4 regions of the Paenibacillus sp. Aloe-11 genome follow, and region 1 is predicted to be linked to each of the others. Evidence: riboswitches for the same ligand, from Rfam matches in the RefSeq annotation. Region 1 holds a riboswitch; each other region holds the start of a gene.
What was found. Region 1 has a riboswitch for thiamine pyrophosphate ahead of thiC (phosphomethylpyrimidine synthase ThiC). Riboswitches for the same ligand answer to the same signal wherever they lie in the genome.

Region 1 (5,884 bases):
GATCTTGCGAGACAGTCTCTGGCAATGACACCTTTCCAGATGACGACGCCTCACCCCATTCTCTCGGCTGTCCTGAATGTTCAGCCAGTTCGTGTGTGTGTGCTTCTGGAGCAGCCGATTTCTGCGCTTCTGGGTCCTGCCACGCCTGAGCTGCCGGATCGAGGGCGCTCCGCTGCTCTTCAAGCAGTTCTACAGCAGCCCGTTCGGTCTGTTCAAATACGGTTCGCCAATCATCGAGCAGCTGCACATATGCAGGCTCAAGCCCCTCAGTAGCGGATTTAATCACTTCCACATGCCAACTTTCCTGCTGCTTCCAATGCCGGATTTCCTCCAGCACGCGCAAGGGCAGAAAAGACCCATAAGTACTCAGCATTGTTCTTTTACCTCCCGTATCCCACTATGGCTACCCGGGTTGGAGAAAGAATCTGCCCCGGATGCATACGTACCCAGTATATTCGCCGTCTTGTCGGGAATATGTCTACAAACTCCCTCCATCAGATACACATGTCATACAGAATGATAAATTGCCATTAGGACGCAAAAAAAGAAGCCTGACTTGACACGAGTTAAATGTCCATAATCGGGCTTCCTCAAGCTGTGGATAATATAGCTTAAAAAATTCATTTATTACTTGGCAGCCGTTTGCTTATTTCGCATTAGCGTCCTCAAGCTGTGGATAATATAGCTTAAAAAATTCATTTATTACTTGGCAGCCGTTTGCTTATTTCGCATTAGCGATAGTTTTTTTGTTCTCCAGCTCCTGTACGCTGCTCAAAAACGTCGATCCCCGCCGCAAGTATTCACGCGGATGCTCTCTGAAAATTAACTCATGCAGTCCGTTTTTGACAATCCACACGCTGGCAAACATGATCGGGAACGGATAGTTTTCCTTTTTGACCTCCTGATATGGAATCTGATGCAGGCTGGTGCCGTTCAAAACTGGAAACAGCAACTCCAGAATTTCCAAAGACGGATGGCGTGGCAAATCAATTTGATTATGAATGTTATGGTACAGCGTATCCGGCTCCAGCAGGAAGGTGCTGTCCAAAATCATTGCGTCCACATCCTTGGTTTGCAAACCTGCCTGCAGGGCGGTTCCTGCCCCCATCGAGAAGCCCCATACGATAATCTCCGACGAGCCGCGTTGCTTCGCAAGCTGGATCGCCCCTAGAAGCTGCTGGGATTCCGCTTTGCCTCCGGTCGCGACCGCCTTGCTGTTTTGGGACGCGAAACCGTAGTCGAACATAACCACATTAAAGTTCAGACTATGGGCATAATGCGCCAGATCATACATGGGAATCCAGCTTTCTTCGCGGTTGGCCCCATATCCATGGCTGAAAATAATCGTTTTCCGCGATTGATCCGCCGGGATATACCAGCCTTGCACCATGCGGCTGCCGTCCTTGGCGGGGAAGCTGACTTCCTCATAGGCCATTCCCTTCGCCTGCATCGGGTTGGAGTACAGCGGTGCTACCGTCGGATTGGTGAGAACCCATGCAATGTAGGCGTGTAGAGCGATAAAACAAAACAACAGAAAAAATACGACCGATAGCAGCAGCGCAATCACAATGTGCTTGAACCGCAGCATACGGGGATTAATCAGTGGGATGGACGGCTCCTGAACAGCGGGTTGTAGCTGAGAGCTGCGCTGGGATGTCGAAATCATGTAAGAGCCTCCTTATAAAAAATTGAGCTTCATGCTATGGAATTTAGGTACAAATTCACTTGAAAATGATAGTGTATGTCCACATTGATACCTATTATCGTATGATGGTGATTATCCAAAGTCAACGCCTGCACCGGAAAAGTAAAAATGATGCAAAGAATTGTCGATGTTTGTTCTTTTTCTGTAATATAGCTGTCACAAAAACATCGGTTTACAGTAGCCGCGAGTATTCTATATAATTTATGTAACCATGTTTCATGGTGTGAAACGAAAATGGATACAAGGGGAGCGGTTCACGATGGAAGACCGTAAATTAACCGTTCGCGCTGTGGAGCGTGCACTTGATATATTGCTGTGTTTTACCGCAGACTCGGATCTTGGTCTGACGGAGATTGCCTCCAAAATTGGGCTACATAAAAGCACGGTTCATCGGCTGCTGACAACGCTTGAGGATCGTGGCTTTGTCGTTCGAAATTCCGCAACCGAAAAATACCGGCTCGGCTTCCGCATATGGGAGCTGTCCACCCATTTGTCACAAAGCGACGAGCCGGCAGTGCTGCTGCAGCCTGCGATGGAAGGGTTGCGTGACCGTCTGGGTGAGACGGTCAGCTTATACTTGCGGGACGGCAGCATGCGTATTCGCATTCAGGCCGTTCAAAGCAACCAGCCCATCCGCCGCGTTGCGCCTGTGGGTGCGCGCATGCCGCTGGCTGTGGGGGCTTCCAGCAAGGTGCTGGCGGCCTTTATGCCACCGCAGGAGCTGGAAGCTCTGCTAAGAGGGGATGAATGGCCGTCCTCGGTAGACCCGGAGGTCTATAAAGCACAGCTGCAGGACATTCGTGAGAAGGGGTATGCAACCAGCTATGAAGAACGGGAGCCAGGTGCAGCTGCTGTGGCAGCGCCTGTGGTGAACCGGAAGGGACAGGTCGCTGCGGCCTTGTCTGTATCCGGTCCGGTCAGCCGACTTGCACCTGAGACGCTGCATGATTTTGCTCCGATTTTGATCGAGGCTGCGAAGGAAATGGGGCTTATGCTCCCGTAACAGGACCAGAGAAGGGTTGCCAAAGCAATAATTTTAAAGTAATCTGATGAGGATGGCGGGATGTCTGTTATCTCCGCCTCATGCAAATCGAAGTATCACAGTTACTGGGGGAGCCTGTAATGCCGGGCTGAGATGGAATCGTGCAAGATTCCGGACCCTTTGCACCTGATCTGGATCATACCAGCGTAGGGAAGTAATCGGCCATTGAAATGTATACGCAGCTGCTGCCTAAGAAGGCGCATGGAATATATTATTCTGTGTGCGTACTTTTGGATAGCTCTTCGTTAGATTAGCCGGTTCCCTGGGGAACCGGCTTTTTTGCATAGATCAGCCACCCTAGGAATGGTTCCGGATCGGTGTGTCATTTCATCGAAACGGGAGGAACGAACAATGAAACCGACGGAAACAGAAGAAACTGAAGTGAAGACAAGTGCAGAGCAAGCTGGCGGAGTAAAACCCTTTCCGGGGAGCCGCAAGGTGTATATTCAAGGCTCGCGGCCGGATATTGCCGTGCCAGAGCGTGAAATCGCGCTGCACCCCACACATACGCCGGAGGGCACCGAGCATCATGAGCCCTTGCGTGTGTACGACACAAGCGGACCGATGACGGATGAAGCCTATCAGGTGGACATCCGCCGGGGGCTGCCCCCGTTGCGGAGGGCCTGGGTGCTGGAACGGGGCGATGCCGAAGCTTATGAGGGACGCACGGTTAAGCCGGAGGATAATGGGCTGAAGCCCGGCTCCAAACGGGAAGCGGCGGAATTTCCCGGCGTGACCCATCGTCCGCTTCGTGCCTCACAAGGGCGCACGGTGACGCAAATGCACTATGCTCGCAAGGGAATTATTACGCCCGAGATGGAGTTTGCGGCCATTCGTGAAGGGGTGGAGCCCGAGTTTGTGCGACAGGAGCTGGCGGCGGGACGGGCGATTTTGCCTTCCAACATCAATCATCCGGAAAGTGAGCCGATGGTCATTGGGCGTCATTTTCACGTGAAGATCAATGCGAACATTGGTAATTCTGCGGTCACGTCCTCCATTGAGGAGGAAGTGGAGAAGATGACCTGGGCTGTGCGCTGGGGCTCGGATACGGTCATGGACCTGTCCACAGGCCGTAATATCCATACGACGCGTGAATGGATCATCCGGAATTCCCCTGTGCCGATTGGAACCGTACCGCTGTATCAAGCGCTTGAAAAGGTGAACGGCCAAGCTGAGGCACTGACGTGGGAGTTGTATCGCGATACCCTGATTGAGCAGGCGGAGCAGGGTGTGGACTATTTTACAATTCATGCGGGCGTGCTTCTGCGCTATATCCCGATGACGGCGAACAGAATGACGGGAATTGTCTCCCGGGGCGGGTCGATTATGGCGGCCTGGTGCCTTGCGCATCATCAGGAGAACTTTTTGTACACGCATTTTGAAGAAATATGTGAAATCATGAAAGCTTACGATGTAGCCTTTTCCCTCGGGGATGGGCTGCGTCCGGGCAGCATCTATGATGCGAATGATGAAGCACAGTTTGCAGAGCTGGAAACGCTGGGTGAGCTAACGCAAATCGCGTGGAAGCATGACGTCCAGGTCATGATCGAAGGTCCGGGGCATGTTCCGATGCACAAAATCAAGGAGAATGTGGATTTACAAATGGAAATTTGCAAGGAAGCTCCTTTTTATACTTTGGGACCGCTCACGACGGATATTGCGCCTGGCTACGATCATATTACCTCAGCCATCGGAGCAGCCATGATCGGTTGGTTCGGAACGTCCATGCTGTGCTACGTTACGCCGAAGGAGCATTTGGGCCTGCCGAACAAGGATGATGTACGTGAAGGAGTCATTACCTACAAAATTGCGGCACATGCTGCCGATCTGGCGAAAGGCCATCCACGGGCGCAGCAACGGGATGATGCCTTATCCAAGGCGCGCTTTGAGTTCCGCTGGCGTGACCAGTTTAATCTTTCCCTCGATCCCGAGCGGGCCTTATCCTACCATGATGAGACGCTGCCGGCAGAGGGGGCCAAGGAAGCCCATTTTTGCTCGATGTGCGGTCCCAAATTCTGCAGCATGCGAATTACGCAGGACATTCGCGCCTATGCGGCTGACAAGGGACTGAATACAGAAGAGGCTGTAGCTGCCGGGATGCGTGAAAAGGCCGAACAGTACCGGGATGCAGGACAATAGGTTGAAAATAAGTCAATAACCCTAAAAAAGCCGTGTTTTCTCTACAGACGATGTAGGGAAACACGGCTTTTGAGCTTATTTTATTTTTTACCCATTTTCTCATTCAAAATGTCCTGAAAGCTGAGCTTCTTCTCCGAGCTATCTTCTTTCTTCTGCATATTCACAGCGTTGGCGCGTTGGTATTGGTGGTGAAAGGGCATCAGGGTGTGTACAGTTAAGTTCATTGTATTCATGTAGGTTGTTCCTCCAATTCCATTTTGTCAAATCCAGCTTGAGTTGCTTAGGACATCTGTATAGGACTATTTGTATGTACTTGATGTCGTAATGCCTTGTAGGTTGCTTGGTTAAGTTGCAATCATTATAACCGCATTTTTTCAAAGTAAAATGCTTTTGACATAAAACAGGAAGATGGTCGTATGTGTCCAAAATGTGCATTAGGAGGATGGTCATTTTGAGGGAGGATGTGCCTAGATCGAAAACAAGGGCTAGAGGCCCGTTTCTTAGTTTAGTAGTCGGGATTGTGTTTTTTTTGTCGAACTGGCTGGGTTCAGTCTATATTTTGTGTTGTGGAGCGTCAGGAATCGAATTTTGCAAAATCCTGAATTCGGGATTAAGGCAGTTTGGTGGCGAATTAAAGTGTCAAAGTTATATTGACTTTAGGTTTGTAAGTAGATACCATGAACTGGTTGTAAGCGTATTTTGACTGCAAGCGTCAGCCAATCGATCTGGCTAATCAGTGATGAAATGTTTGAGAGAGGATTAGAGCATATATGAAAAAGAGACTTGCGGATATCGCATTTATTATTGTAGGCGCCTTTTTTTTCGCGCTGGCTGTTAATCTGTATGTCATCCCGAATGAGTTTGGCGAAGGGGGCGTTGTAGGGGTTACGATTATTTTGTACTACCTGTTTCACTGGTCTCCCTCGGTCGTCAATCTGGTGATCAATGGTCTATTGTTGATTATCGGATATAAGTTTCTGGATGCGAGAACAACGTTA
Region 2 (5,884 bases), on a different contig from region 1:
TCGATGACAACCTTCTCCCAGCCGAACCTTCGAATCTGCTCGCTCACAAGACGGATGATGCCCACATCAAACAGCATGCCAGTCTTCAGGGCATCTACGCCAAGGTCTGATCCTACAGCCTCGATTTGCTCCGCTGCCGCCTCTTGTTGCAGTGGATATACTCCGTGAACCCCCAAGGTGTTCTGTACGGTAACTGCCGTAATCGCCGACATGCCGTATACGCCAAGCTCCTGGAAGGTTTTGAGATCGGCCTGAATTCCGGCCCCGCCACCGCTGTCCGAACCGGCAATCGTCAGTGCTCTAGCTACACGAACGTCTGTCATCGCGTACCACCTGCTGTGGTTGTTCCAGCTTCACGAATCGATACATGCCCCTCCAGCGAGCCCGTATGCAGCTTGGCAAGCTCATCGAGAAAGGCAATCTGGAAGCTGCCGGGTCCCTGATCTGCTGTACGCGCGGCGGCTCGGGAAGCGGCTGCACCGTAAAATGCCAAGCCTGCTGTTCCTGCGAGCAGCAAATTAGGCTCAACGGCGGCAAAAGCGCCCAACACAGAGGTCAGCAGGCAGCCTGCTCCGGTTACCTTCGTAAGCAGCGCGTCTCCGCCGTTAATCACTCGTACTTCGACCCCATCGGTGATGACGTCCTCTTTTCCAGTGATGACAACGATGGTATTGAGCGCCCGCGCAGCTCGAACTGCCAGCTCGACATGACTGCTGCTCGGGCTGCCACCAGCATCGACGCCTTTAATCTCGCGGGCTTCTCCGATAAGATGGGCGACTTCGGCCGCATTGCCCCGCACCATTGAGATGTTGACTTCACTCAGGATTCGCAGTGCCGATTCGGTTCTAAAGCGAGTCGCTCCCGCACCGACCGGATCGAGCAGAACCGGAACGCCATGTGCATTCGCCGATTGTCCGGCAATGATCATGGCATCGATCAGCTCGCGGTTCAGCGTACCGATGTTTAAGACGACGGCACCTGCTATTTTGGCCATATCCGCAACTTCCTCGGGGGCATAAGCCATCACCGGGGAAGCTCCCAGCGCATATAGGCCGTTGGCTGTAAAGTTGGTGACCACCACATTGGTCATATTGTGAACGAGGGGGTTGCTGCTGTGTACCTTTGTCAGAAGCTCCGAACAATCCTTTTCCCATTTCAGCATATCGATGATCCTCTCTCATATATTAGATTTTCAATTTGCGACAAGGCTTGTAGACCGATGTAAAAGGGGTCTGGATCGGCCATTCTTCCTGCTTATAAGCCATATCCCAGAACATATATTCCAGCTGGCAGCTTAGCATAAAATGCTCAATCATCCGTTCCCGTTCGGCAGCCGTTGCACTTTCCGCCCAAGCATCCACACGGGCTTGATATTTGGCGGTTACATCTTCAACCTGGTTTCCATAGAAACAAATCCATTCATAGAAAGGGTGGGACTCGTCGGGCTTTACCTCATCCAGCAGCCTGCGACCAATCTCCAGATACGTCCATGGACACGGCAGCAGCACGGCCATGAGCTCGCCCAGACTGCCTTCATGTGCGACCGTCAGCATGTGACGGATATAATGATGAGCCGACGGAGCGAGCGGATACCCCTGCAACTCTTCATAGGTCACACCTGCGACAGCACAGAAATTTTGATGGGGATGAACCTCGCTGCGGAGGATAAAAGAGATCTGTTCATTAAATACAGCCATGTCCTCCCGGCTCGTGCATTTGGAGATCGCGATGCCGTATATCCGTATGTAGGCGTTCAAATATTCAAAGTCCTGTTTTACATAGTGAATCAGCTGTTCCCTTGTCAAACTCCCTTTAGCAATACCTCTCACAAAGGGATGCTCAAAAATCGCTTGAAAAATGCTATCCGCCTGCCGACGGAGCTCTTGTGTAAAGCTCATTTCCCCACCTCCACCAAAATGAAGAGCAGGAAGTCCCGTAAGAATACAGTTCCGGAACAACGCTAAAAAGCCGCCCCGAAAACTGGAGCGGCTTCATCATAGGTCCATGCGCAAAAAGCAAGGGACCTTATATACGAAGGCTCCACTTTCCTACGCTAGTACGAACTAGATCAGGTTCAAAGGGTCCAAGATACGTTCTTGTCTCAGCCATAAGCGGCTCCCCTAGTGGACTTCCTATTCTTTTGACTATTACTGTACATTCGTTCATACATTATGTCAAACCGTTATCCATTCGTTCTGAGGCTGTTTGTGCTTGACCTGGTTACATCAATAGCGAAATCAGCACAGGAAGTGTAACGAGAGATATGACAGCACTGATGACAAAGGAGGAGGCTGTTTCTGATTCCAGACTTTCAAAACGGGTAGCGATCATAGCAGCGACTGCTGAACCCGGGAAGGAAACGAGCAGAACCGCCTTAACGGTATCGGCAGACGACAGACCGCACAGATAGGCAATCAGCAGCATTAATAAAGGCTGCACGATGGTTTTTAACAGTGCGATGGCAAAGGCACTTACGCTAAAACTAATGTTGCGTACGCCAATGGTCACACCGACCGCGAATAAGGCAGCCCCGGACGTAATGTCTCCGATTTGATTAAGCGATTTGCTTAACAAATCTGGTGATTGGAAGCCAAATAAGGTCAAAATCACACCAACCAGCGGCACCAACGCCAGCGGTTCCTTTAAGCCGTGAAGAATGGAGTCCCAGATCAGCCTTCCGAGGGGACCATTCCGTTCCTTGTCTGAATTCCGGCTGGCTACGGTAGCTATAATGGTAGCCGCCGGGTCAAGGACGGCATTGACTACGATTCCGGTAAGTGCAATCGGAATGGCCACGGCTGAGGAGCCGTAGATGGCTCCGAGCACGGGAATACCCATAAAAGCAAAGGTCGGCTGTGCCGAGTTCAAAGCGAACATGGCGGCATCCTTCATCGACTGCTTCCTCGCAAAGCGGGACAGCAGAAGGAGAGCGACAAAAAAGCCGACAATGCCAATGAACAGAGCCAGCAGAAATGTCCATTGCTCAATGAGCGCTCTTCTGTTCGTTGTTGTAATGCCGATGAATAGATGCGCAGGCAGCGCAAATCTGGTAACGAGCGCATTCAGGGCTTTGGAGGAAGAGGCATCGAAGCTTTTGTTATGCCCCGCTAACCATCCCAAAATAATAACGAAAAAAATCGGCACCAAAATATAAAGGATATGTCCGACACTCATAGTTCGATTCTCCTTGCTTGAACTGACGTATCCTGCCTGTCTGAACAGGCATTCCCGTCCCTAATTGAAGCATTAGTGAGGGTGATGGATTGCACTTTCCACGGCTTTGACCTTCACATATTCCGGTTTCCACATCGCATCCCGAATGGCTTGCTCAACATTTGAAATGTGTGCCTGAGCTACCTGATCCTGAATCGCGGCCTTCGCCACCGCCACCGCCACCGCGAACGAGACATCACGTAATTTTCGGATATGGGGCAGCAGCGCACCGCCAGGTTCATTCGAATCTACGCCATTGGCAACGGCTTCTGCTGCGGCTGAAAACATGGCAGGGGTGATCCTTTTAGCTTTGACCACAATCGCGCCCAGGCCAAGTCCCGGGAAAACAAAGGCATTGTTCGCCTGTCCAATCTCAAATTTCGTACCGTTATAGGTGACGGGCTCAAAGGGACTTCCGGTAGCGATCAATGCTTGGCCGTCGGTCCACCGTATCAAATCCTCGGGTACCGCTTCGGCAAGGTTTGTAGGATTGGACATGGGCATGATGATCGGGCGTTCTACATGCTCGGCCATTTCCTTAATAATCTCTTCTGAAAAGGCACCCGCTACACCAGACGTTCCGATCAATAGAGTAGGCTTCACCTGACGGATAACCTCAAGCAGCGGTATTTTTCCGTCATCAGACCGTGTCCATGAGCTGACTTCTTCTTTTTTACGTACATACGGCTTCTGATAATCCAGGACATCTTCCATATCGTCCGTTAACAGCCCGCGGTAATCAAAAGCCCAAAATGGCTTGAATGAATCCTCCTCCGAAAGGCCATCCGCGATCATGGCTCCCCGAATTTGGTCAGCGTTGCCGATTCCTGCTGCTCCCGGACCGAAGACAAGTACTTTTTGCTCACGCAGCGGAATCTTGGTGACACCTACCGCCGAAAGAATCGCAGCCAGGGTTACCGCTCCTGTGCCTTGAATGTCATCGTTAAAGGTGAGAATGCTTTGACCGTATTTGCCTATAATATGGCGTGCGTTCACGCTGCCTACATCTTCCCAATGCAGAAGCGCCTTCGGAAATTGTGTTAACGTTTTGTGGATAAAAGTATCAATAAACTGGTTGTAGGCTTCTCCGCGAACCCGCTTATGGCGGTTTCCGATGTACAGCGGATCATTCAGCAGCTTTTCATTATTCGTGCCCACATCCAGTACAATCGGCAGTACCCGCCCGGGATGAATGCCTGCCGCAGCTGTGTACACAGCAAGCTTGCCAATAGCGATGTTAATTCCCCCGACACCCCAGTCACCGATGCCCAAAATACTTTCGGAATCCGTTACGACGATCAGATCCACATCTTCTCCGTTCAAACCGGAATTATAAAACGCTTGTCCAATGCCGTTCGGGTCATCTATCGACAAATATACGCCTCCGGGACGGTTGTACTCGTGACTATATTCTTGAATGGCGGTTCCTACCGTAGGTGTGTAGACCACAGGCAGCATTTCACTCAAATGGTCGGTTAGCAGGCGATAGTAGAGTACGACATTTCGATTGTGAAGGTCATTGAGCGAAGCATTTTTACGCAGCATGGTGGGCTGTGCCAAAAACTGCTGATACGCCCGTACGCTCTGTTTTTCCAGTGAAAGGACGGTTGGAGGAAGGATTCCTTCCAGCCCCAGCTCTTTGCGTTCTTCTTCTGTAAAAGCGACACCTTTGTTCAAAAGGGGGTTCGCTAGCACATCCTTCCCCCGTAATGAAGTGGATAATGAGCCGTCCCGATTGACATAAAATGCTTCCATCAAACACCCTTCTTTCTCTTCGTATTAATAATTGTTCATTAGGGTTATTCATGACGAAAAATGTCATGCTGCCCATAGTATGGACGTGCCAAATTGTTTTATTCGTCTATTGTTATATGACAAAATAACCATAAATTTTTCTGTAATTGATTACAAAGAACCAATTATTAATTTTGAAAAAATACGATGATTTCATTGTTTTTGGTTCTTATGAATCAGGTCTTAATACTCTATTTTTACAAAATATAAAAATCATTTCTATTCCCCTTATATCCTTATGTATCACGGCATGTCAGGTATTTTATGAAGAAATTATGAAGGATTTGCACGTCGATTTAACGCCTCTAAGCAAACATTTTTAATTCTTTTTCAACAAAATAGAACTATTCGGAGGAAAAGGAGAGGTTTGTGTGGGGCCTATAGCCATTTTTAGCGATCATTACAGGGCTATTGATTATCCCAATGTGATTCATTTTTACCAATCTATACAATGCAGGGACCCTGAGGCAGCTTCAGTCTATGCAGACGCATGTTGTTGCCTGATCGATTACAGGGAACCGGAGGAAGCTGTGCGGATAGCCAATCAAATTCGGAGTCAATTTCCGCAAATGCCACTGCTAGTGTTAACGGATGTAACAGCTCCATTCAGTGATCAGCATATGGTGGAGATCACCGGAATAGGCCGTTTACGCTTGCTATTTTGGCAAGCCAATGACAACGAGAAAGTGCTGTCAGAAATACAAAGCTTGCTCTACCCTGAGTATTCAGCCAAAGGTCAACATATTGCCTTCATTCTGTCTGTATATAACGAGGAGCAACGTTTTGTACACGTCGAGGCATTTGCCAAACGCCTGCAAACTTTTATTCGCAGCCATCTTGTAGAAGGCTCCATTTATCTCATTGATGATGGCAGCCA
Region 3 (5,884 bases), on a different contig from region 1:
CAAGGTCTACACCAGTCGAAACTTAGGACTTAAGTGTATATCCGACAAAAAACAAAGTCTTTTGCACCAATTTTCAATTTCAATATTATTTTTCATAAAAGGCAAAAAAAAACAGCAAGTCTCCTGAATAGAGACTTGCTGCTTAGCTCTGATTAAATCTGGAACTGGAAAGGCAAACTTACTTGGAAGCCTTGGGCTTGGTTGTTTTAGCTGGTTTAGCAGCTGCAGGCTTGGTTGTTTTAACAGCCGGCTTCGCCGTTGCTTTCGCAGGGACTGCAGCTTCCTTTGCAGGAGTATTGGCTGTATTAGGCTTCGCGCCAGCTTTTAAGCTGTATTTGGCAAAACCGTCTGCCGCGCTGTCCAAGTAAGCAATTTGCTGATTTCCAGCCAGCACATCCTTGGCATCAGGAGAGGACTCGAAGGTAACCTTAGCCTGACCAAAAGGAGCAATAGACCAGTTGCCATCCGCTGACGGATTAATCGTTCCGTTCGTACGGATATAATCAATAATGACTTGACGGTTTTCATCCGGCGCTGCCATCACAATGCGCTTGCCATCCGGATTCGCCAGTTTGGACGAGGACGCACGGTAGTTATTGGTCGCTACGATAAATTTCTGTGCAGGATCAATTGCCTTCCCATTGTATTGCAAATCCTTGATACGATGAGCCGAAGAATCAATCATGTTTCCCTTGGCATCATAGCGTGCAGGCTGAGTTACATCGATTTGGTAAGTCACACCGTCAATGACATCAAAATTGTAGGTTGGGAAATCTTTATTGATCAGTGCTTGTTCCTCTGTTTTGCTTGGATCGATGCGGTTGAACTGACCCGCAGACCACTCCAGCCATTCCTGGATTTCAGCACCGGTTACTTCTACAGCATGAACCGTGTTCGGGTATACATACAGATCGGATACGTTTTTAATCGCAATCGTACCTTGCGGAATGTTCGTGTAATACTCGGCACCGTTGCGACCACCGGCCTTGAATGGAGCGCCAGCCGACAATACGGGAAGATTTTCGTATTCGGTCCCTTTCAGATGGTTTTGTACGTACCATTTTTGTGCATTCGTCACAATCTGAATAGATGGGTCATCCTGAACCAATGCAAAATAACTGGTAATCGGTGCGGTTGTGGTTCCAACCGGTTGACGAACATAATCCAGCGTTCCTTTATGCTCTTCCTTGACCGCATCTACCAGTTTAAACTCAGGGTTCGTCTTCACAGCCTGAGTTTGGGTATTCACAACTGGACGCACTTCTGACTGAGAATTAGTCACGCTCCACACATCTTTTTTCTTTTCCAGACTCAGGTCAATAATACCCAGTTCCTTGCCCCAAGAGGAAGCTTCTACAGCCGGTACGCCATTAATGGTTCCTTTATCCAGATCTACACCGCTCATTCCTTTAAAATCAGGGCCGGGGAAAGATTTATGAGCATGCCCAAACAGAATAGCGTTGATTCCGTCCACCTGGCTCAAATATTTAACGGCATTCTCCATCATTGGTGTTTGCGGCACATCCTCATAACCCGTGTGTGCAAGTACGACAATAATGTCGGCACCTTCCAACTTCATTTGAGGAATGAACTTTTTCGCCGTTTCCACAATATCCTTCGTAACGACCTTACCCTGCAAATTGGCTTTATCCCACTGCATAATTTGAGGAGTTACCAGACCGATTACACCCACTCTGAGCGTGTGCTCTTGGCCCTTCTCGTCCGTTACCGTTTTATTGAGAATCTGATAAGGGGTGAAATAATTTTTAGTACCCTGGCCCCCGTTGTCATAGTAAACGTTCGCATTTACGTAAGGGAATTCGGCTCCCTTAAGCGATTTCTCCAAAAAGTCGAGACCATAGTTAAATTCGTGGTTGCCCACAGTAGCCGCATCATAGCCCATCAAGTTCATCATCTTGTAGACCGGATGGACACCGCCTTCTTGCAAAAAGGTTTTGTTTCTGGCCATATAATCGCCTAATGGATTGCCCTGCAACAAATCACCGTTATCGAACAGCATGCTGTTTCTTGTTTCACTACGCGCCTGCTGGATCAGTCCGGCAGTGTTAATCAAGCCATATTCGTTGGTTTCCTTATCTGCATAATAATCGTAGTTCATCAACGTCGTGTGAATATCCGTTGTTTCCATGATCCGCAAATTCACTGTGGCGCTGTCCCGAGAATCGGTGGCAGCCCAGGACGGAGCAGCTGTAAACACCAGCATGCTGCAAGCTACAACCGCTGCTGTAAACCCTTTAAACCAATTTTTACGAAATAACAAAATATACCCCTCCTTATTAAGGTGTATGGCTCATATACATACTTTTGCACATATATGTAAGTTTCGAACCCACCATTCCTATTTTAATCCAACGCCAGACAAAAGAGTAGTCATTTGACCAAAGTTATTTATAAAAAAATAATTAATTTTCTCGCAAATGAACCGTCATCTCTTCCTCCATGCTGGACAGCTCCGCCTTCAAGGCATATAATCGTCGTAGTAAACCCGAATAAACAAACCCATTAAACCATACAATGCCAGGGGTGCTGGAATCGGCCGGCTGAGAGTGTGTCCCAAGACACTGACCCTTACAACCTGATCTGGGTAATGCCAGCGTAGGAATGCTTAAGCTAAGATGTGCCTTTTTTTACATAGGTCCATCCCTTACTTTGGTATATACAAGCGCAAGCGTCCCGGAACCTCGGGGCGCTTTTTTTGTTGAGGATTAAGTTGTTGGAAAGAGAGAGTCCGGCAGATGTTATTTTTATGAAATGGGAACATAGGCTGTCTGATTCGACGGATGACGGGTAATTAAAAGGAGAGAACACAACGATGAAGCGCATGAAAATGTTAAGCCTGGGACTGATTAGTCTGTGGCTCATGGCCCTGACACTGACCGCCTGCGGCGGAGGCTCCCCCTCTACAACCCAGGAGGCGGCACCTGCTACCAACGCTCCAGCTTCCACTCCGGCAAAGGGGCTTAAGGATGTTAAAGTTGTACTTGACTGGACACCAAATACGAATCATACAGGACTCTATGTCGCCAAGGATAAAGGATTTTACGAAAAAGCGGGCTTGAATGTCCAAATTGTCCAACCTGGTTCAGGCGGAGCCGATCAAATGGTTGCTTCGAATGCGGCACCTTTTGGGATCAGCTATCAAGAGGGCGTCACTCAGGCTCGTACGCAAGGCGTACCACTCGTATCTATCGCTGCGGTTATTCAGCATAATACCTCAGGCTTCGCAGCCCCGGTAGACCGCGGCATTAAAAGCCCCAAAGATTTTGAAGGAAAGAAATACGGCGGCTGGGGTTCACCCGTAGAAGAAGCGGTCATGAAATCCATCATGGATTCAGACAAGGCCGATGTGAGCAAAGTGAAGATTATGAATATGGGCAATGCCGACTATTTTACAGCCGTGAAGCGGGATATCGACTTTGCCTGGATTTTCTACGCATGGACCGGGATCGAGGCTCAACTTCGAGGTGAGCCCCTGGATATGCTGTATGTAAAAGATTATTCCAAAAGCCTTGATTACTATACGCCTGTGATTGTGAGCAATGAACAGACGATTAAGAATGATCCAGAGCTGGTCAAAGCGTTCATGGACGCCACCGCCCAAGGCTATGAATACACCATTGCTCATCCTGAAGAATCCGCGGATATCCTAAGCAAAGCCGTACCGGAGCTGGACAAAAAGCTGGTACTGGCCAGCCAAAAATGGCTAAGCCCGCGTTATCAGGATGATGCTGCGCAATGGGGTGTGCAAAAAGCAGAGGTATGGCAAAACTATTCAGACTGGATGTACGAACGCAAGCTGCTCAGCAAGCCTTTGGAAGTCGACAAAGCCTTCACAAACGACTTTTTGCCAAAGCGTTGATCTTGTAAATCGAACTTGAAGTAGCCTTTGTGCCACTACGCAGTCGGATGGTGCTTCCCATCGCCACCGCCCCCGGATTTCTCGAATAAAGCCTCAGCAGGGTAGAAATCTGGGGAGGTGATGCTTCCGAAGCGAGCTTTCCTACGGAAAGCTTTTAAAGCGACCGCTTCGCTTGTACAGCACCATTCCGCCCACTTCGTTCTCGTTCCACTTGGTTTATTCTTAAGTTCATCTTATCTAAGCGCCAAGTAGGAGCGCTTGTATGTTAAAATGCCTCACAACCTAGCTTTAAAAATAGGGTGCTTTTAAGGCGGGCAACAGATATCGTAAGATCAAATGAAACGCGAAGCGGTCTTAAACCACCCTATTTTCTCTAAAACACTTCACATAAAGGACAGGTGAATTCGCATGGCTAACACTTTGCTCAGTATTCAAGTGATTCCTAAAACTCCTAATAACGAGGACTCTTATCCTTATGTAGATAAGGCGATTGAGGTCATTCAACGTTCCGGTGTCAAGCATCAGGTGAATCCATTGGAGACGACCATGGAGGGTGAACTGGACGAGTTGCTGAACGTGGTTAAAGAAATGCACGTGGCATTGACGGAAGCCGGCAGCCCCAGCATCATTTCACAGATCAAAATCGCACATAACCCACAGGGCATCAGCATGAACAAGCTGACCGAAAAATATCGCCCATGAACCCAAAAGGCAAGAACGCATCCTGGTGGAAAAGCGTATGGCCGCCCCTTGTGGCGGTCCTCTTCTTTTTGGCAGCCTGGCAGGGGGCAGTTTCCTATTTGCAGATTGAGTCCTGGCTACTGCCAGCTCCGTCTCTGATCGTACAGGAGGGCATGGCTCAGTCGGAGCTGCTTGGTGCCCATACGTGGGCTACGATTCGCCTGACGCTTGGGGGATTTGCAATAGGGACAGCAACGGGACTGTTGATCGCCATCGTTCTTCATACGATTCCTTTTCTCAAGTCCGCCCTGTATCCACTGCTCATTCTTAGTCAAAACATTCCGATCATAGCCCTTGGCCCATTGCTGATGGTGTGGTTTGGTTTTGGCGTGCTGCCCAAGCTGATGGTCATTACGTTAGTGTGCTTCTTCCCCGTGGCTGTAGCGGCTATGGACGGACTGACACGGACGGACAGAATGATGATGAACTACATGCGCATGTCAGGCGCAGGCAGGATGGCCATTTTTATGAAGCTGGAGCTGCCGCACTCCTTGCCACAAGTATTTTCCGGCATCAAGATTGCTGCCACCTACAGCGTGATGGGCGCAATTATTGCCGAATGGATCGGTGCCAGCGAAGGAATCGGATATTATATGATGCTGCAAAAATCGGCCTATCGCACGGATTTGATTTTTGCCGCCATTGGCATCATTGTTGCACTCAGCTTACTGATGTTTGTCATGATCGTACTGCTAGAAAAATGGCTGGTTCGCTGGAAACCGGACCAGGAATAGCTTCCAAATGGATTCAATAAACTCGAAGAAAGGGTGTGGCGCGTATGAGTCTGCATCCGCCTGACTTATCACCACAAAACATGGCTGATGGACAACGAGCCAGAGAGGAGCAGGAGCTTTCGACGGCTCCTCCAGCGTTGGAAGTGGATGGCATCAGTCTCGCCTTCCGTGAAAGACGAAGCTCCCTGCCCGTATTGCAGGATGTGGCCCTGACCGTTAAGCGGGGAGAATTCGTCTCCCTCATCGGCCCGTCCGGCAGTGGCAAAAGCACGCTGTTTCACATCATCGGCGGGCTGCTCACCCCCCAGCAGGGTCGCATCCGCATGCACGGACAGGATGTGACGGGTGAACGCGGGCATATTAGCTATATGCCGCAGCAGCCTGCCCTTTTCCCGTGGCGTACCACGCTGGATAACGTACTGCTCGGGCAGGAAAATGCGCCGCGCAATCATACAGCGGCACACTCCCAGTACGCCAGCGAACGTGAACGCCGCGAAGAAGCTCTGCAATGGCTGGAGCAGGTCGGGCT
Region 4 (5,884 bases), on a different contig from region 1:
TCCATTCCACGTAATCCCGGTCAACGATACTCACCGTCCCTACCCCTGCACGGACAAGCGTTTCCGCAATACCTGTACCAAGCGCTCCGACGCCTACGATCAGTACATGAGAAGAAGCCAGCCGGCGTTGCCCTTCTATCCCAAAGGGAGCGAATCTTTCCTGTCTGGAATAGCGGTCACTTGCTTGTACTCCTGCACCGGATTTTTCAGTTTCCATCATGCCTGAACCATGCCTTCTGTTGGGCTGCTTGCTGAAGCATAACGTTGTACGGGAATCAGCCCCGCCTCAAAACCATATCTGCCCGCACGAACAGCCAGCTTCATGGCCTCTGCCATTTTCACAGGGTCCTTCGCTCCCGAGACGGCTGTGTTCAACAGAACAGCATCTGCTCCCAACTGCATCGCCATTGCCGCGTCACCGGGCGAGCGAATACCTGCATCGACAATGACCGGGATCTCTGCTTGTTCAATAATTAACTCCAATGCAAACGGATTGAGCAGACCGCGTCCTGTACCAATCGGTGAAGCTCCAGGCATAATGGCATGCACGCCAAGCTCTTGCAGCCTCTTGGCCAGAATGACATCATCCGATATGTAGGGCAGCACGATAAAGCCTTCATCCAGCAGCTTTTCGCTTGCTTTCAGCGTTTCAAAGGGATCAGGCAATAACGTCTTGCCATCGCCAATGACCTCCACCTTAATCATATCGCACAGACCTGAGGCTCTTGCCAGTTTTGCAATACGAACAGCCTCCTCCGCTGTCGTCGCCCCTGCCGTATTGGGAAGAAGTGTATACTTGCTCAAATCCAGCGTATCCAGAAAATGTTGCTTATCCCGTTCCTCCAAATTTAATCTTCGCACGGCAAAGGTCAATATTTCGCTTTCAGCAGCCTCAACAGCTTGGGATTGGATACTTAGGTCAGAAAATTTCCCTGTTCCCAACAACAACCTTGATGTAAAAGATGCTTTTCCAATAGTTAACATAATCAACCGCCTCCCACAAAATGTACAATTTCCAGGTTGTCTCCGTCCTTTAGTACCGCTTCCTCATGTTCCTCACGGGTCAATATGTGACGATTCAGCTCCACTACAACGGTTTTCACCTTTAAATCAAGCTCATGCAGCAATTGTTCCACATGAGTGATCCGGTTAGAAAAGTTCATGCTCTGCCCGTTAATCGTCAGCTTCATAAGCTTTCCTCCTTGATACGTGCAGAAGAAAATTTGCTTATTCCAAGTTCAGCCGCATTAGCCCCTTTAAGCAGAGCAGCCATCGCACGTCCGGTAGCATCACTCAACAGGACACCGTTGCGATAATGCCCGACTGCAGCATATACCCCTTCCACACCGGGAACAGCCCCTATGAAAGGACGTCCCGCTGCCGCCTGCGGACGCAAGCCTGCCCAAGTGCGTACAAAAGAAGCTTCACGTACGCGCGGCAGCCATGCAGAAGCACGTGCCAGTAGCCCCTCCAAACCTGCAACAGTCACTTCTGTGTCATCGTGATGCGGAAGGCTCGTTGCCCCTATCCAAAGCTCGTTCTTCTGCTTAGGCACAAGGTAAACATCATCGGCATAAATGGTATATTCCAAAGGGTGATCCTTTAAGGAGACGGCAACTGCTTCACCCTTGACCGGATAAAGCGGGTAATGAAAGCCCACTTGCTCTAGCAAATTCATGCTCTCCAAGCCTCCGGCAATAATGACCTGGTTGCAGGAAACAAAGCCGCTATCTGTCACTACACCGCAAACCCGGCCATTCTGTACGACCAACTGCTCTGCATGGGTACCGGACCATATTGTTGCACCCAACACTGTAGCTGCTCCCGTATAAGCACGGCACAGCTGTACGGGGAAGAGTTGTGTCTCCTTCGATCGATATATAGCTCCAATCGCTTGACGATCTATGCCCGAAATCCGCTTGGTCAATTCCCCGGCATCCCACCACTCAGGCTGAGTATCCTCGCGCGTATTCGCAGCTTTCCAGCGTCTTTCACCCTCAGCTTCCGAACGGAAAGGAGTTACAAAACCTTCTGTACGAAATTCTACCGAAACACCAGACAACCGCTCCAGCTCACGAACTAGCTCAGGGAATGCATCCCGACTTGTGCGAGCAAATTGTTCAAACTCAGGGTCGGCGAACTCTTCACTCTCCGCCGCAAGCATTCCGACCGCTGCCCCCGAGGCTCCCTCACCCGGCATCATTCGCTCCAGGATAATCGTACTGCGCCCTTCCCTGGCCACATGATAAGCAATGGAACTGCCGATCACACCTCCACCTATGACCAAGCATTCAGCATGTCCTATAACTGTAGCCTCTGTGTGTATCTTTAGCATGTGTTATATCTCCTCTCCACTGACCATACTGCTTTCGAATTACTTCTACTCTCGTTCCCTGCTACAGATTGCGGACTACCTGATCTACCAATTGTCTATATTCCATCGCAGCCGCGATGGGCGACTCAGCTTCCCATATGCCGGACATCACTGCAATTCCGCTTGCTCCAGCATGATAAAGCTCCGGAATATGATGCGGTTGTATGCCGCCAAGTGCAATCACTGGAATGTTAGATAAGCTGCATATACGCTCAAGCTGAGCTATCCCCCGCGGCACAACACCGGGCTTACAGCGGGTTACATATACATGACCATAGAGTACATAGTCTGCTCCAGCCTGTTCGGCCATTTGCGCCTCTTCCAAGGAATGAACAGACACGCCACAGCGTGTTCCCTTTGGAAGCAGGCTTTTCACATCCCTGACAGGCAAGCCGTTAGCCGGTAGCTGGACAGCTCCAGCCAAGGTAAGTAAAGCTACATCTACACGGTCATTGACTGCAATTTGCTGGAGAGGAACTCCCTGCTCCACCATGCTGCGGATCAAAGCCAGCAATTCTGAGGCACCCTTCTGCTTCAGGCGTGCATGCACATAATGAACATACGGATAAATAGCAGCCGCCACTTGGGGTACATCTGCATGGTAGCCACTTTCCATCGTAATCACGTGTAATTCGATCTCGTTTTCACCTCACATTGAACTAAGAATATGAACTATTGATATAAAATAATCGTATAAGCTGAACCTATATCGTTGCAGCTCCATATCGCGAAATAACATACGGAGCCGGCCACATGTACCAGCAATAATGAAAGGAGAACATATGTGAATCCGTATACGGAAGTTCGACAGGCAAAGCCAAACGAAACGCAAAAAAACCACTTCCCAGAGGAAGTGGTTTCACGAACGTCCAATAATCGAACGGACAATCAAATCCGTATACGTATATCGTCCCACGCACAAACAAAAGTAATGATGCGGTTACCTTGCTTGTACGGCGCTCACTTCCCTACGCTGGCATAACCCAGATCAGGTGCAAAGGGTCCGAAATCCATTTATTCCGTCTCAGCCGCATGGGCGGCTCCCCTAGTGTGACTATTATATTGTATCAGCTACAAATAGCTTAGCATATTTTTCTAATTCTGCAACCCCCACTTTTTGTGAAGCATAACAGAACTGAATTTTTTGATTTTAGTTGACTTTACTTGACCACTCTTCCACATTCCACGTTTTGGTTACCCAATCCTCGTAAAAATCCGGTTCGTGAGATACAAGCAATATAGTCCCTTTATATTCCTTCAGGGCACGTTTGAGCTCGTCCTTTGCTTTAACATCCAAGTGATTGGTAGGCTCGTCAAACAGAACCCAGTTGCTTTCCCGCATTAACAATTTGCACAGACGTACTTTAGCCTGCTCACCACCACTAAGCGCAGACAGAGGACGTGTGATATGCTCATTTTTCAATCCGCAACGGGCCAAATGCGCTCTTACTTCATGCTGGTTCAAATGCGGGAACTCATTCCACACATCGTCAATCGGTGTGATTTTGCCCGCCTTTACTTCCTGCTCAAAATAAGCCGGCTGCAAGAAATCGCCTTGATAGGTTTTTCCGCTGATTGGCGGTATTTTTCCCAGAATGGTTTTGAGCAATGTTGATTTACCGACACCGTTGCAGCCTACAATTGCTATTTTTTCGCCACGTTCAATCGTCATGGACATTTTAGGCAACAGGGCATGAGTATAGCCAATTTCAAAATCAATTCCCTCAAATACCGTTTTCCCGCTCGCACGTGCTTCTTTAAATTGAAAGGTTGGCTTGGCAGCTTCTTCGGGCTTATCAATACGTTCGATCCGATCAAGCTGCTTTTCACGGCTCTTCGCCCGGCCTGATGTGGATGCACGCGCCTTGTTGCGCTGAATAAAGTCTTCCTGTTTCTTAATATATTCCTGTTGCTTCTCATAAGCATCAATATGCTGCGCTTTGTTCAGATCCGCCATCTCAAGGAACTTTTCATAATTTGCTGAATAGCGGGTCATCTTGGCAAATTCAAGGTGATAAATAACATTAACGACCTGGTTCATGAACTCCGTATCATGCGAAATAAGAATAAATGCATAAGGATAATCCTTCAAATAACGTGTAAGCCATTCGATATGCTCAACATCCAAATAGTTGGTTGGCTCATCCAGCAGGAGGACGTTTGGCTTTTCCAACAGCAGCTTGGCCAGAAGCACCTTAGTCCGTTGTCCACCGCTAAGCGCGGATACATCCCGATCCAGTCCGATGGCCGAGAGACCCAGCCCGTTCGCCATTTCTTCAACCTTCACATCAATGAGGTAAAAATCCCCCATATCCAGCTGCTCCTGAATTTCACCCATCTGTTCCAGCAGCACTTCCAGCTCTTCGGGAGAAGCATCCCCCATTTTATCCGTAATCTGCATCAATTCCTTTTCCAATTCCAGCAAAGGAAGAAAAGCATCCTTCAATACATCACGTACTGTTTTGCCCGGTGTCAGCTTGGTGTGCTGATCCAGATAACCGTAACGTACACGTGGAGTCCATTCCACTTTACCCTCATCCTTAAGCAATTTCCCGGTCAAAATGTTCATGAGTGTCGATTTACCGACACCGTTAGCTCCTACCAAACCTACACGTTCCCCCGCAAGCAACCGAAAGGAAACATTTTTAAATAATGCGCGGTCCCCAAAGTTGTGGGATACATTTTCTACAGTCAATAAACTCATACGCTGTTTTTGGCTCCTTATTGTCATCGGCGATGCCGACTGTCATTATTTCATATATCATTTGTTTTCTTTCAAAGCCTTATTGTAGCACATTCAGCAGCCTTATCGGAACATTGAAAATAACGAATTTTAAGGTTTTTAATGCGGACTTTCCTATAAAAAAAGAAAAACCACTCGTCAGAGTGATTATTGTAAGCCGTTATTACATTTAAACTCGAAGTACCCCGCAGCAGCAGCAGATTTTTCATCTGAAAAACGTTCTCTAGCCTGAAAGGGTGCTGGACAGGAATCTCTGTAAAAATATTTCATTCCGGTATCCGGTTCTAAGCCACCGATAATAGCTTGCTTTCTAACGACTCTTCCACCACCAAATCCATAGTTATTGTAAAATCTGTCACCGACCGGAATGCCTTGGATAAACGCCATCAACCCCACATCATCTATCGTGTTATACCACTCTTCTTGCGGAATAGTCGGCAGTGTAAACGTATAGGCTACGCCGTTGCGTGCTGCCTTTTGGTTATGGAGATTAATCAGGCGGGCCAGGTCTTCCTGAACACTATGAACGATGGTGGAACGTCGTACTTGCTCAAACGTTTCGGAATTATTCAGCAACGAAATGCTGGTTTGACCCTGAAGCTCCTTTTGAAAGCCTTCCACCCACCTGTGATTCTGCGAATCATACGCATGTACATAATTATCCAAAGTGAATCCCACACTATTACCCGCTGAATCAGCATAGGCAAAAGGCCTTTTTTCACTCCATTTGGGACCTATCGCAGATTGTCCATCTTCATCTGTATAGG

Region 2: another riboswitch for thiamine pyrophosphate. It lies ahead of tenA (thiaminase II); the one in region 1 lies ahead of thiC (phosphomethylpyrimidine synthase ThiC).
Region 3: another riboswitch for thiamine pyrophosphate. It lies ahead of WG8_RS02390 (ABC transporter substrate-binding protein); the one in region 1 lies ahead of thiC (phosphomethylpyrimidine synthase ThiC).
Region 4: another riboswitch for thiamine pyrophosphate. It lies ahead of WG8_RS12975 (thiamine phosphate synthase); the one in region 1 lies ahead of thiC (phosphomethylpyrimidine synthase ThiC).

The regions. Positions count from the first base shown of each region.
Region 1 is NZ_JH601045.1:101,943-107,826, forward strand. It holds partial or broken gene WG8_RS29295 (Fe-Mn family superoxide dismutase) at 1-373, opposite strand, end outside; gene WG8_RS03815 (alpha/beta hydrolase) at 722-1,666, opposite strand; gene WG8_RS03820 (IclR family transcriptional regulator) at 1,965-2,708, shown strand; TPP riboswitch at 2,805-2,917, shown strand; gene thiC (phosphomethylpyrimidine synthase ThiC) at 3,099-4,886, shown strand; gene WG8_RS27320 (hypothetical protein) at 4,967-5,119, opposite strand; gene WG8_RS03830 (YitT family protein) at 5,657-5,884, shown strand, end outside.
Region 2 is NZ_JH601059.1:94,164-100,047, reverse strand. It holds gene thiD (bifunctional hydroxymethylpyrimidine kinase/phosphomethylpyrimidine kinase) at 1-323, opposite strand, end outside; gene thiM (hydroxyethylthiazole kinase) at 320-1,162, opposite strand; gene tenA (thiaminase II) at 1,185-1,898, opposite strand; TPP riboswitch at 2,029-2,132, opposite strand; gene WG8_RS18580 (AEC family transporter) at 2,221-3,174, opposite strand; gene WG8_RS18575 (NAD-dependent malic enzyme) at 3,247-4,968, opposite strand; gene WG8_RS18570 (glycosyltransferase) at 5,379-5,884, shown strand, end outside.
Region 3 is NZ_JH601043.1:47,609-53,492, reverse strand. It holds gene WG8_RS02395 (bifunctional 2',3'-cyclic-nucleotide 2'-phosphodiesterase/3'-nucleotidase) at 179-2,281, opposite strand; TPP riboswitch at 2,531-2,640, shown strand; gene WG8_RS02390 (ABC transporter substrate-binding protein) at 2,834-3,880, shown strand; gene WG8_RS02385 (thiamine-binding protein) at 4,289-4,582, shown strand; gene WG8_RS02380 (ABC transporter permease) at 4,579-5,355, shown strand; partial or broken gene WG8_RS02375 (ABC transporter ATP-binding protein) at 5,400-5,884, shown strand, end outside.
Region 4 is NZ_JH601055.1:20,994-26,877, forward strand. It holds gene WG8_RS12955 (ThiF family adenylyltransferase) at 1-220, opposite strand, end outside; gene WG8_RS12960 (thiazole synthase) at 217-984, opposite strand; gene thiS (sulfur carrier protein ThiS) at 987-1,190, opposite strand; gene thiO (glycine oxidase ThiO) at 1,187-2,335, opposite strand; gene WG8_RS12975 (thiamine phosphate synthase) at 2,397-2,990, opposite strand; TPP riboswitch at 3,323-3,431, opposite strand; gene WG8_RS12980 (ABC-F family ATP-binding cassette domain-containing protein) at 3,525-5,078, opposite strand; gene WG8_RS12985 (hypothetical protein) at 5,265-5,884, opposite strand, start outside.